3 regions of the Afipia carboxidovorans OM5 genome follow, and region 2 is predicted to be linked to each of the others. Evidence: predicted binding sites of a transcription regulator. Region 2 holds the regulator's gene; each other region holds the start of a gene.

Region 1 (4,168 bases), 680 kb from region 2:
GCGAGGATGGCGGCGGATTCGGCGGCGGCGGTGGAGGGTTTGGCTTTCCCATGGGCGGTGGGGGCCGGCTCGGCATCGGCACCGTTATCGTTCTCGGCCTGATCGGCTGGGCGGTCGGCATCGACCCCAGGGTGTTGATCGGCGGCGCGGAGATTCTCACCGGCGGCGGGCAGGCGCCGAGCTACCAGACCGACCGGCCGTCATCGCAGGCCAAGCGTGGTGCCCCGACCGACGAGGTCGGCAGTATGATCGCCGGCGTCCTCGGCGAGATCGACGATCGCTGGAGCGAAATCTTCTCGGCCAATGGCCGAACCTATCGCGGCCCGCGCGTCGTCCTGTTCCGTCAGGCGACCAATGGCGGCCAGTGCGGCATGGCGCAATCGGCGATGGGTCCGTTCTACTGCCCGCCGGACCAGCGCATCTATCTCGATACCAGCTTCTTCCGCGAGATCGAGACGCGCTTCAACGGCTGCCAGGGCAGCGCCTGCAAATTTACCGCGGCCTATATCATCGCGCATGAAGCGGGCCACCACGTGCAGAACCTGCTCGGCATTCTCGAAAAGGCGAACGCCCAGCAGCGCCAGGCGCGCAGCAAGGCCGAGGCGAACGCCATTCAGGTGCGGATCGAACTACAGGCCGATTGCCTCTCGGGCGTCTGGGTCAATCGCGAGGAGAAAAAGCGGCCGGGTTTCATCGAGCCGGGTGACATCGACGGCGCGCTGCGCACCGCGGCGGCGATCGGTGACGACACGCTGCAGCGAAAGATGCAGGGCCGCGTGGTGCCGGACTCCTTCACCCACGGCTCGGCCGAGCAGCGCAAGCGCTGGTTCATGACCGGCTATCAGCAGGGCAACATCTCGGCGTGCAACACCTTTGGCGCGGGGAATTTGTGACGTCATTCCGGAGCGCGAGCGCTTGCGAGCGCATCCGGAATCTCACGCCTCATATCAGGATTCCGGATCAGTCCGCTTCGCGGCCTGTCCGGAATGACGGATAAAAGATCATGACCTCTCTCGATGAATCAAAGCCTTTCATTCCTCTCAACATCGCGGTGCTGACCGTCTCGGATTCGCGCTCGTTTGCCGACGACAAGTCCGGTTCGATCCTGGCCGATCGGATCACCGCGGCAGGCCACAAGATGGCTGCGCGTGAGATCGTGACCGACGATATCGAGAAAGTTCAGGCACAGTTGAAACGCTGGATTGCCGATGATGGCATCGACATCGTGGTGACAACGGGCGGCACCGGCTTCACCGGACGCGATATCACGCCCGATGCGGTCGAGCCTTTATTCGACAAGCGTATGGACGGTTTTTCCATCGCCTTCCATATGCTGAGCCACGCCAAGATCGGCACATCGACGATTCAAAGTCGCGTGACGGCGGGTCTTGCGGGCACCACGTTTATCTTCTCGCTGCCGGGCTCGCCCGGTGCCTGTCGTGATGGCTGGGATGGCATTCTCGCCCATCAACTCGATTACCGCACGAATCCGTGTAACTTCGTCGAGATCATGCCGCGGCTCGATGAGCACCTGAAGCGCGGCAAGGCACAGGCGAAGTAATGCGGCCAAAAGCCCTCTCCCGGTAGGAGAGGGCTTTCAATCAGTAAAAAATCTCAGACTTACCAGCGATAGCGCGGCCCGTAATAGCCGCGATCGTAGATCGGGCCGTCATAACGGTTGTAGGCCGAACCGAACTCGACGGATGGCGCGACGAGATAAGCATCTTCGTCACCGAACGGATTGCGCACGCAGGAGCCGCCAACGCCCCGCGATGAAGCCCGGCAGGCGCGGAAGCTGTAATACTCGCAGGACCGATAGGTGTTCGGGCTGTCCTGGTCGGTGAGGCAAACCGTACCAGCCTTGGCGGGCACTGTGCCGACCGTGGTAATGCCCGCGGCGGCGAGGCCCAGTGCCGCTGCTGCCAAAAGATATGTCCGCATTGAATCCTCCTCCTGAAAGCCACCCGGGCGACAACGCGGGTGCTTTGCGAAAGCTCCATGAGGAAAGGCTAAAAATGTTCTTGTTTTGTTCTTAAGAGTAATTATGCTTTTTGCATGAGCAGAGCCACGAGCAGAGTCTTGAGCAAAGCCTTGCAGCCCGCATCTTCACCGCTGCCTCCCGTTCCGGCGGGCGGCATTTCCGACTTCGCCGAAATCGGCGTTGCGATCGACGCCGAGCGTCGCCGCGGCCGCGGCGCGCAGACCAATGCGAGCGGACGTTATGAGCGTGAGGCGCGCGCTGCGTTCGATGACGGCTGGCAGAGCCTCGACGATCTGCCGCCGTTCAAAACCACCATCGCGCTCGATACTGCACGCAAGGTGATCTCCCGCAATGATTCGCCCGACATCGGATTCGATCGCTCGATCAATCCGTATCGCGGCTGTGAGCATGGCTGCGTGTACTGTTTCGCGCGGCCGACCCATGCCTATCTCGGGCTGTCACCCGGTCTCGACTTTGAGAGCAAGCTGTTCGTGAAACCGGATGCACCGATGCTTCTCGAGAAGGAGTTGACGGCACCGGGTTATGAGCCGCGCACGATCGCGATCGGCACCAACACCGATCCCTATCAGCCGATCGAGCGCGAGCACCGCATCATGCGCGGTATTCTCGAGGTGCTGGAGAAGGCTGGCCATCCGGTCGGCATCGTCACCAAGTCGGCGCTGGTCACGCGCGACATCGATATTCTTGCGCGCATGGCGGAGAAAAGTCTTGCCAAGGTCGCAATCTCGGTGACGTCGCTCGATCCGAAACTCGCGCGCGCGATGGAGCCGCGGGCCTCGACACCACCGAAGCGGCTGGAGGCATTGCGGCAACTCTCCGCCGCGGGCATTCCGACGGTGGTGATGACCGCGCCGATCATTCCAGCGCTTAACGATTCGGAGATCGAGCGCATTCTCGATGCCGCCGCCCATGCCGGCGTGCGCGAGGCGAACTACACCGTGTTGCGGCTGCCGCTCGAGGTGCGTGACCTGTTTAGGGAATGGCTGATGGCGCATTACCCGGATCGCTACCGCCATGTGTTTTCGCTGATCCGCGACATGCGCGGCGGCAAGGATTACGACTCGCAGTGGGGCTCGCGGATGAAAGGCACGGGTCCGATAGCGTGGATGATCGGCCGCCGCTTCGAGATTGCCTGCGAGCGGCTCGGACTGAACCGCAAGCGGGTGAAGCTCTCGACTGCGCATTTCGTGCAACCGGCAAAGAGTGGCGAGCAACTCGATTTATTCTAGCGTGCGGCAATGATTTCGGATCATCTTCGCCATGAAATGCGAAACAGGGTCCGATGGGAACGGTGCTGATCACGCCAAGGCTGTTGTTGCGGACTGTCTGTGAGACGGACATTCCATCGCTTCATCAGCGGATTTTCGGCGTGCCCGAGGTGATGCGCTATGTTTTCGCGGGCGGCGAGTTGTCGGCCGGCGAATCTGAAACCTTCATCAAGACAAATTTCAATTTCGGGAATGCGACGACCGGCCTCTCCGTGCTGATGGAGAGAGGTTCGGAAGAGATCATTGGTGCTGCCGGGCTGCTTCCCTGCGATGTACTGGGAGCGGACGACCTGGAGCTGGGCTTCATTCTCGCCAAACAGGCATGGGGACAGGGCTTTGCGCGCGAGATCGGTGAAGGGCAACTCGCTTTCGGGTTTCGCGAAATGGCGCGAAGCCGCCTGCTGGCGCTGGTCCATCCCGACAATGCTGCCTCGCGTCGGGTCATCGAGAAGATCGGCATGACGCATGTGAAGGACCTGACGGTGAGCAATCGCGGCGCGCGGCAGGTTTATATGGTGGACGCCTCCGCATGGGCTGGCCGGGTTGGATAACGGGTAAGATTTCGAGTTCCGGCTTGCGAGGCGACGCGTCTGATCGCACTGTCCGGCCATGAGTCGGACCGGATCTCCTGCGAACGCCAAAGTCGCCGCCAAGGCTGTGGACAAGCCTGCGAAGGTCACGGTTGTGACGCGGCCGAGCTTCCGCCGCGAGCGCGCGCTGATGAAGCAGGGCATCTGGCCGGTTGCGGGCTGCGACGAAGTCGGGCGCGGGCCGCTCGCGGGGCCGGTGGTGGCCGCCGCGGTCATTCTCGATCCCGATCGTATTCCAAAGGGCATCAATGATTCGAAGCGGCTCACGGCGGAGGCGCGTGAGGCGTTGTTCGAGGAAATTTGTGCGA
Region 2 (4,168 bases):
GTTCGAGGGGCCCGCGATCGGTCCGAACGAGGCGGTTCGCATCTTCACCGGCGGCGTCGTTCCCGCAGGGGCCGACACCATCGTCATTCAGGAGGACGTCGAGCGCGAACACAATTTTATCACATTAGCTGAAGCCGCTCCGAAGCCCCGCCACATCCGCGAAGCCGGCCTCGATTTTCGTGAAGGCGACGTGATGTTGCGGCGTGGCACCCTCCTCTCTGATCGCGACCTCTCGCTTGCAGCCTCGATGAACCATCCGACACTGCCGGTGCATCGCAAGCCGAAGATCGCCATTCTCGCGACCGGCGATGAACTGGTGATGCCGGGCTCGCAGACGGGACCGGGCCAGATTATTTATTCGAATGCCTATGCGATCCAGGCGTTGATGCGCAGCACCGGCGCGGAGACGATCTCGCTCGGCATCGCGCACGATACAATGGAAGACACCTGCGCCGCGATCCGCCGCGCGAAGGAGATGGGAGCCGACCTCCTCATCACCAGCGGCGGCGCTTCCGTCGGCGATCACGACATGGTCAAGCCCGCGCTCGAAGCCGAAGGCACCGACATCAAGTTCTGGAAGATCGCACTGCGCCCCGGCAAGCCGATGATGCACGGCCGCTGCGGATCGATGCGCGTGATCGGCCTGCCCGGCAATCCGTCATCGTCTTACGTGTGCTCGTTCGTGTTCGCGGTGCCGCTGATCCGCGCGATGCTCGGCCGCGCACAGGTCAACCACTGCATCGAGACCGCAATTCTCGGCCACGCTCTTCCTCCGAACGATCATCGGCAGGAATATCTGCGGGCGCGCGTTCTCAACGACAACGGCGTCGCGATTGCGACTACCGTCAATCTTCAGGACAGTTCGCTGCTCGGCAATCTCTCCGCGGCGGATGTTCTGCTGGTCCGCCCTCCGCTCGCACCGGCCGCGCAGGCAGGCGAGCGCTGTGACGTGATCCGTCTGCCGGCGTAACGCGCCGCGCGGCATCGCACGCGCCGTCAGGCGCGTCCGGCGATCTGCATATTCGAAAGATTGGCAACCGGCCTGCGACGCGCAGACGCTTCCATCTCCGCCTGCAGCATCTCGAGATCCGACGGCAACGGCACCCAACCGCACGGACACTCCTGCGCCTGATGCGCGCTCGACGTTTGACGATAGATTGCACCGAGGGCCGATGCCATCATCCGCATCACCACCATCGGCGGCAGCGCGGAGTTGTCGAGCATCCGGCAGAACGTCACCATCAGGTTGTGATCGACCTCGACCTGCGTGGGCTCCTCGTTGTGATAGTCCATCGGCAATCTCCTCCCGGCACGCAGTGTGTTGCGCGCAAGACCTAGGATGATGTGCCGCGCGGCTCAATCGCAGAAAGCCAGACTGGAATTAGAAGACGTTCAATCCGGCGCGGAATAGCTCGTGATCCAGTTCGCAACTGGCCGGCCCCGCCTCAGCACGATGGAACGATGCAAAGGCCCGTTCGGCATGAATTTGTAAAATTGGGCCGATTAGATTCATAAGAATTTAACTATTGCGGAACATGTATGGAACATATAGTGTATGTTCATGATTTGTTTCGAGTGAGTCTAGCACCCTGCAAGAACATCGGCAGGTGCCGCGACGACCGGGTTGAAGGCCCGGCAGATCAAGAATTGAGGGCTGGGCCGGATGCTGACACGCAAACAATACGAACTGCTGCGCTTCATCAACGAGCGCCTCAAGGAAAGCGGGATTCCCCCCTCCTTCGACGAGATGAAGGATGCGCTCGACCTGCGCTCGAAGTCCGGCATTCATCGCCTTATCACCGCGCTTGAGGAGCGTGGCTTCATCCGCCGGCTCGCCAATCGCGCCCGCGCCATCGAAGTCATCAAGTTGCCCGAGCCCGCACTTGGCAGCGGCGGCCGTCGCGGCTTCACCCCAAGCGTGATCGAAGGCAACCTCGGCAAGGCGCGCGGCCCGGCGAGCTTTGATGAAAGCGGCGAACAGCCCGTTGCCGTGCCGGTGATGGGTCGCATCGCAGCCGGCACGCCGATCGAGGCGTTGCAGACCCGCAGCCATACCATCAGCGTGCCGCCCGACATGCTCGGCGCCGGCGAGCACTACGCGCTCGAAGTGCGCGGCGATTCGATGGTCGAGGCCGGCATTCTCGACGGCGACATGGCGCTGATCCAGCGCAGCGAGAACGCCGACACCGGCGACATCGTCGTTGCGCTGATCGACGAGGAGGAAGCGACGCTGAAGCGCTTCCGCCGTCGCGGTGCTTCCATTGCGCTCGAGCCCGCCAACACCGCCTACGAAGTCCGTATCCTGCCGCCGAACCGCGTGCGGATTCAGGGCAAGCTCATCGGACTGTACCGCAAGTACTGAGCCAAGACTTGAGGCGACATCACAACGCCTGAGAATGCGGTCGGCGCGCGAATGCCCGACTGTGAATTGTCATTGTGAGAAGTGTAAGCGACGAAGCAATCCAACTCTCTCTGCACGCTCATAGTTGAGTTGCAGGGTAACTGTTGGATGCGGCGAGCGGGCGCGGATCAAATCCACGCGCAACGATGGTCGCGCACCTCAAGTAAAAAAAAATCGCAATCTATGGCGAGCTCTCGCGCACTGGCACGAGCGCGTTGCGGTCAGCGGCGGCACGAAATCAACGATGGCTTAGATCAGCGATAGCCGCCGAAAGGTGGCGGCGGCGCGGGCTGGCGCGGCTGCTGGGCCGGCTGCGGCCGTGCCTGACGCCGCTGCTGTGTTTGCTGCGGCGGCGGTGCGGGCTTCACCGGCTCGTTCTGCGCGGTAACGGGCTGCTCAGGTGATTTGCAGTCGATCAGCCACACGTCATAGATCGGATGCTCCACCGCGTGGAGGCCCGGGCTTGCCGCAAACATCCAGCCGGAGAAAATCCGCTTCACTTCATTCTGCAGCGTGATCTCGTCGACCTCGACAAAGGCGTCGGTGTTGGCGGCTTCCGTCGCGGGGCGCGTGTAGCACGCATCCGTCTTCACCCGCAGCGCACCGAACTGCACGGTCTCGCCGATATCCTGATCGAAGGTGATGATGCGGCCGGTGATCTTGTCGAGGCCGGAGAACACCGCCTTCTTGTTCGGGATCTTGATCGCGGGTGGCTCGGTGACGATTTCATCGCCGGGCTGCAGCGTCGCCGGAGACTGCTGCGGATTGCCGGCCGGCGGCTTCTGTCCCGGCAGCGCGTTGCCGGGCGGCGGATTGACCGCAACGTTGGGAGGCTGCTGCTGCGGTGCTGTCGCACTGCCAGGCGGCGGCGCCAGCGGTTGGGACTGCACCGCTCCGGGGCGTGGCGCACCCTGCCCCGGCGGCAGCGGACGCGCAGCCTGCGGCGCAGGCAATAGGCGACCCTGCGGAATTTCCGGGACTTCCTCTTCGTCGGGATCTTGCGTGGGATCGCCATGCGACAGGCCCGCAGGCGGACGCAGCGGCTGATCGGAAAAGATGTTGCCGATCTGCGCGCGTGCCGGCGGCAAGGCAAACAGCGAGGCCGCGATCAGTGTCGCAAACGAAATCGTGGCGGCGGTTCGAAGCATTGCACGCTCTGCTCGGGCGATTCGGGCTCGCGACATTCGGCGGACACCCGCGGCGCGAGGCCATCGGTTAACACGGGCATTGCGGCAGCGAAAGGGCGGGCGCGTCGCCCGCCTCGTTCAGCTTCCCGGTGTCCAGGCCTGATAGTCACCGGTTGCCTTGGGACGCTGGCCGCTCCCAAGCGTCGAGCCTGCAGGGCGATAAGCTGCCGGCGTACCGGTCAGGTTCGGGCGATGCGGCTTCTGCCAGTCCCGCGGCGTGTAGTGCTCTTCGGTCGGCGGCACATCCGCGGTGTGATGCAGCCAGCCGTGCCAGTCGGGCGAAACCTTGGTTGATTCGGTGTAGCCGTTATAGAGCACCCAGCGCCGCTCGATCCCGAGCGTCGGATCGATCTTCCCGCCACGCGTCCGGTAATAGCGGTTGCCCATCTCGTCGGTCCCGACCAGCTCGCCGAAGCGCCAGGTCCAGAACTGGGTGCCGAACGTGAATCCGTTCCACCAGGTAAAAATCCTCAAGAGAAACAGCTTCATCTGGGAATCCATGCCGAACAGGGAGCGTTGCGGAGCCCTTGATGCCACCCGCCCTCTCTGTTGTCCAGATACCTCCGGGCAAGGCCGTAGT
Region 3 (4,168 bases), 1.4 Mb from region 2:
AAAACAAAAAAGCCGGATCGAAAGATCCGGCTTTTTATTTGTCTTGTTATTCGTGAAGCGTGATGACCCGCGCGTCAGCGCCGGTCTCGTGCTCGCGCTTTAGCTTGCAGCAGCGAGCTTCTTCTTCTCGATCTGGCGCTTGAGGTCAGCCGCCTTGGGCGAAAGGTTCGCAATATTGGCCTTGAGCAGGAAGGCATCGAGACCGCCGTTGTGGTCGACGCTCTTCAGCGCGTTGGTGGACACGCGCAGCCGCACCGACTGGCCGAGGGTCTCGGACATCAACGTGACGTTGCACAGGTTCGGCAAGAACCGGCGCTTGGACTTGATGTTGGAATGGCTGACCTTGTGGCCGACCTGCGGCCCCTTGGCCGTCAATTCGCAGCGCCGTGACATGGCGAAATCCTTGTGTCTCCCGGGGCCGAGAAGGCCCGCGCGGGGGTTGTTACCGTCCATTTCAGGAACCGCGGACGTATAGTCGGAGGGCGGCCAAGCGTCAAGGCGGCGGGGCCGTCAAAGAGCTCGAAAACGTCGGCAGAATAGCGATTTTATGAACGAAGCCAAGTGCTTCCCTTCGTAAAAATGCCTCCCAACATATAATCGGCACAATCAGGCTTGAAACAGCGCGGCGCTCCGCTCGGTTCCAGTTTTGAGGCCGCGCCGCCCGCTTCGATCGGGGTTTTTCATTTGATGAATTTTGGTCTCCAGCATGCGCTTGGCGGGTTTCTCTGCGCCCTGCCGTTGTCCCTCGCGAGCTCCTTTCTCGCGGCCCCGGCCGCCGCGCAGGGGCACCTGGACGCCAAGTATCAGGCAACGCTCAGCGGGCTCGTGATCGGCAAGGGGGATTGGACCGTCACCGTCGGCGATAAGGACTTTTCGAGCGCCACCTCCGGCGGCACCACGGGCCTCGTCAAGGCCATCGGTGGCGGCCACGGCACGGGTTCGGTGAAGGGCAGGGTGCTGGCCGGGAAGCCCATCCCGGAGACGTATCTGAGCTCGGTGTTCTACGGCAAAAAGAACGAAACGATCCGCATTGCCTTCACCGGCGAGCGCATCACGGCATCTTCCATCGAACCGGAGCCGCCTCCGACGGCGGGGCGGATACCCGTGCTGGATGCGCACCGCCGTAGCGTCAGCGATCCGATGTCCGGAGTGCTGTTTATTGCGCCCGGCCGCGAGGATCTGCCGAATCCGCAGGCGTGCGGGACCAAAGCGGCCATCTTCGACGGCCGGATGCGCTACGACCTCGAACTGGCCTTCAAGGCGATGGAGACGCTGACGCTTGCAAGCGGCGCCAGGGTGCCCGCGGTGGTCTGCGCGGTCAGCTTCAAGCCGCTGTCGGGCTATGTGCCGTCTCGGGTGGCGATCAAATATCTCACCGCGCGGCAGGATATCGACGTTGCCCTCGCTCCGATCGCGGGAACGCGCGTGCTGGTGCCGCTGCGGGTGCGGATTCCGACCCCGCTCGGGCTCGGCATGGTAATGGCGACCGATTTCAGCACCACCGCGCAGCCGCAGGCCGCGAGGCGAAGCAATTAGATCGGAGCGGTGGTCGGCTTGACTCGCGAGCCAAACGGAGTCCTCCGTGCATTAAAGAATTCGCTTGTCAGAGCGGTCTCAAAACGCCACCAACAGCCGCGATCTGGTGGCATGATAGGTCAGCATGCACGATATCTTGCGGTGAACGAAGCCAGATACGACATGAGTCAGCGATTCGGGCCGCTTTCGTTCCGGACTCGTTCCAATCCTTAAAATCGCGCAGAGAGTCTGAGCGAAAAAGCGTCGCATTGTGAAACACCAGCTCCCTTCAATCTCCAGTCGAAGCGATCGTGCACCGGGTGCGGGTGTCACTGCTGTGCTCGGCCCGACGAACACCGGCAAGACGCATCTTGCGATCGAGCGGATGCTTGCGCATTCCTCCGGCCTGATTGGCTTGCCGCTGCGGCTTCTGGCGCGCGAGGTCTACAACAAGATCGTCGCCCGCGCGGGCGCGGAGCAGGTCGCGCTGATCACCGGTGAGGAGAAGATCAAGCCACCGAATGCGCGCTACTGGGTGTCGACCGTCGAGGCGATGCCGCGCGAACTCGACGTGTCGTTTCTCGCCGTCGATGAAATCCAGATCGCCGCCGATCTTGAGCGGGGTCACGTCTTCACCGACCGCATTCTCAACCGGCGCGGCCGCGATGAGACGCTGCTGCTCGGCGCCGCGACGATGCGGCCTTTGATCGAGCGGCTTCTGCCCGGCGCCAATATCGTGACGCGGCCGCGTCTGTCGCTGTTGGAATTTGCGGGCGACCGCAAGATCACGCGCCAGCCGCGCCGCACGGCGATCGTCGCCTTCTCTGCCGATGAGGTTTACGCAATCGCCGAATTGATCCGCCGCCAGCACGGCGGTGCGGCTGTGGTGCTGGGCTCGTTGTCGCCGCGCACGCGCAATGCGCAGGTGGAGATGTTCCAGTCCGGCGATGTCGATTATCTCGTCGCGACCGACGCCATCGGAATGGGCCTCAACCTTGATGTCGATCATGTCGCCTTCGCATCCGACTATAAATATGACGGTTATCAATTCCGTCGCCTGACGCCTGCAGAATTCGCGCAGATTGCAGGCCGCGCCGGCCGTGCCACGCGCAACGGCACGTTCGGTACCACGGGACGCTGCGCGCCGTTCGAGCCCGAACTCGTCAACGCACTGCAGAACCACCTGTTCGACAGCGTGAAGATGCTGCAATGGCGCAATACGGCGCTCGACTTTTCCTCGCTCGCGGCGCTGCAGGTGTCGCTTGCGCTCGCGCCGGAGCATCAGGCGCTGACGCGCGCGCCGCTTGGTGAGGATCAGCGCGTGCTGGAACACGCCGCGCGCGACCCAGATGTGCGCGATATGGCGACGGATTCCGCCTCGGTCGAACGGCTCTGGGAAACCTGCCTGGTTCCCGATTACCGCAAGCTGTCACCGGCGGCACATGCTGAGCTGGTTACAACGCTATTCTCGTTCCTGATGCGAAAGGGCCGGATTCCGGATCAATGGTTTGCGGCGCAGGTGGCGCAGGCGGATCGGGTGGATGGCGGTATCGACACCCTGTCCGCGCGGATTTCACAGATCCGGACCTGGACCTTTGCCGCAAACCGGCCGGACTGGCTGTCCGACCCACTCCATTGGCAGGAAACGACCCGTGCGGTGGAAGATAAATTGTCGGATGCATTGCATTCGAGGCTAACGGAGCGTTTCGTTGATCGCCGGACCAGTGTATTGATGCGCCGCTTGCGGGAAAACATGATGCTGACGACTGAAATTGGAAAGACCGGCGAAGTCACTGTTGAGGGCCATGTCATCGGCCGTCTCGACGGATTTATGTTCGCCCCCGATGCCGCTGAGGCAGGCTCGGAAGCGAAGGCGCTGCAGGCGACTGCACTGAAGGCGCTGGCCGGGGAAATCGACGCGCGCGCGGAGAAGCTCTCTGCTGCCGCCGACGATCAGTTCGCGCTTGCCTCCGACGGCACGCTGCGCTGGACCGGCGATGCGGTCGGCAAGCTTGTCGCCGCCGACGAGGTGCTGCATCCGCGCATCCGCATTATCGCCGATGAGCGCCTCACCGGTGCTTCGCGTGACGCCGTGCAGGCGCGGCTCGATCTCTGGCTCAAGACGCATATCGAAAAAATTCTCGGGCCGATGTTCGAGCTCTCCAAGGCCGAGGACGTCACCGGCATTGCGCGCGGCATTGCCTTCCAGCTCGTCGAGGCGCTCGGCGTTCTGGAGCGGCCAAAGATTGCGGCCGAGATGAAGGATCTCGATCAGCCCTCACGCGCCGTCTTGCGTAAATACGGCGTGCGCTTCGGCGCCTATCACATCTTCTTCCCGGCGCTGCTCAAGCCCGGCGCGCGCACGCTCGCCTCGCTGTTGTGGGCGCTGAAAGAGGACAATGTCGATATGAACGCGCTCGGCGGCGCGCAGCATCTCGCAGCGAGCGGCCGCACCTCGTTCCCAGCCGACAAGACATTGTCGAACGATGCCTATCGCGTGCTGGGTTACAGGCTCGCGGGCGAGCGCGTGGTGCGCGTCGATATTCTCGAGCGTCTCGCCGATCTCATTCGTCCCGCTTTGGCGTGGCGGCCCGGCACCGGCATGGAGAAGCCTGCAGGTGCGTTCGACGGCCGTTCGTTCACCGTGACGCAG

Evidence for each region. Region 2 encodes LexA, which represses DNA repair genes until DNA is damaged. Its sites were predicted from a motif close to TGTTCNNNNTGTGTTCNG; they were not measured.
Region 1: OCA5_RS05630 (PA0069 family radical SAM protein) is a predicted target of LexA. The motif match lies at 2,017-2,034, and genes of this name have one in related genera.
Region 3: OCA5_RS02245 (helicase-related protein) is a predicted target of LexA. The motif match lies at 1,724-1,741, and genes of this name have one in related genera.

Annotation. Positions count from the first base shown of each region.
Region 1 is NC_015684.1:1,188,593-1,192,760, forward strand. Features, by position in the region: gene ypfJ (KPN_02809 family neutral zinc metallopeptidase) at 1-893, shown strand, start outside; gene moaB (molybdenum cofactor biosynthesis protein B) at 1,004-1,561, shown strand; gene OCA5_RS05625 (DUF3551 domain-containing protein) at 1,621-1,941, opposite strand; gene OCA5_RS05630 (PA0069 family radical SAM protein) at 2,056-3,231, shown strand; gene OCA5_RS05635 (GNAT family N-acetyltransferase) at 3,285-3,821, shown strand; gene OCA5_RS05640 (ribonuclease HII) at 3,880-4,168, shown strand, end outside.
Region 2 is NC_015684.1:1,870,764-1,874,931, reverse strand. Features, by position in the region: gene OCA5_RS08730 (molybdopterin molybdotransferase MoeA) at 1-970, shown strand, start outside; gene OCA5_RS08725 (hypothetical protein) at 997-1,293, opposite strand; gene lexA (transcriptional repressor LexA) at 1,664-2,362, shown strand; gene OCA5_RS08715 (DUF2155 domain-containing protein) at 2,656-3,549, opposite strand; gene OCA5_RS08710 (NADH:ubiquinone oxidoreductase subunit NDUFA12) at 3,667-4,077, opposite strand.
Region 3 is NC_015684.1:464,082-468,249, forward strand. Features, by position in the region: gene rpmB (50S ribosomal protein L28) at 100-393, opposite strand; gene OCA5_RS02240 (DUF3108 domain-containing protein) at 688-1,536, shown strand; gene OCA5_RS02245 (helicase-related protein) at 1,787-4,168, shown strand, end outside.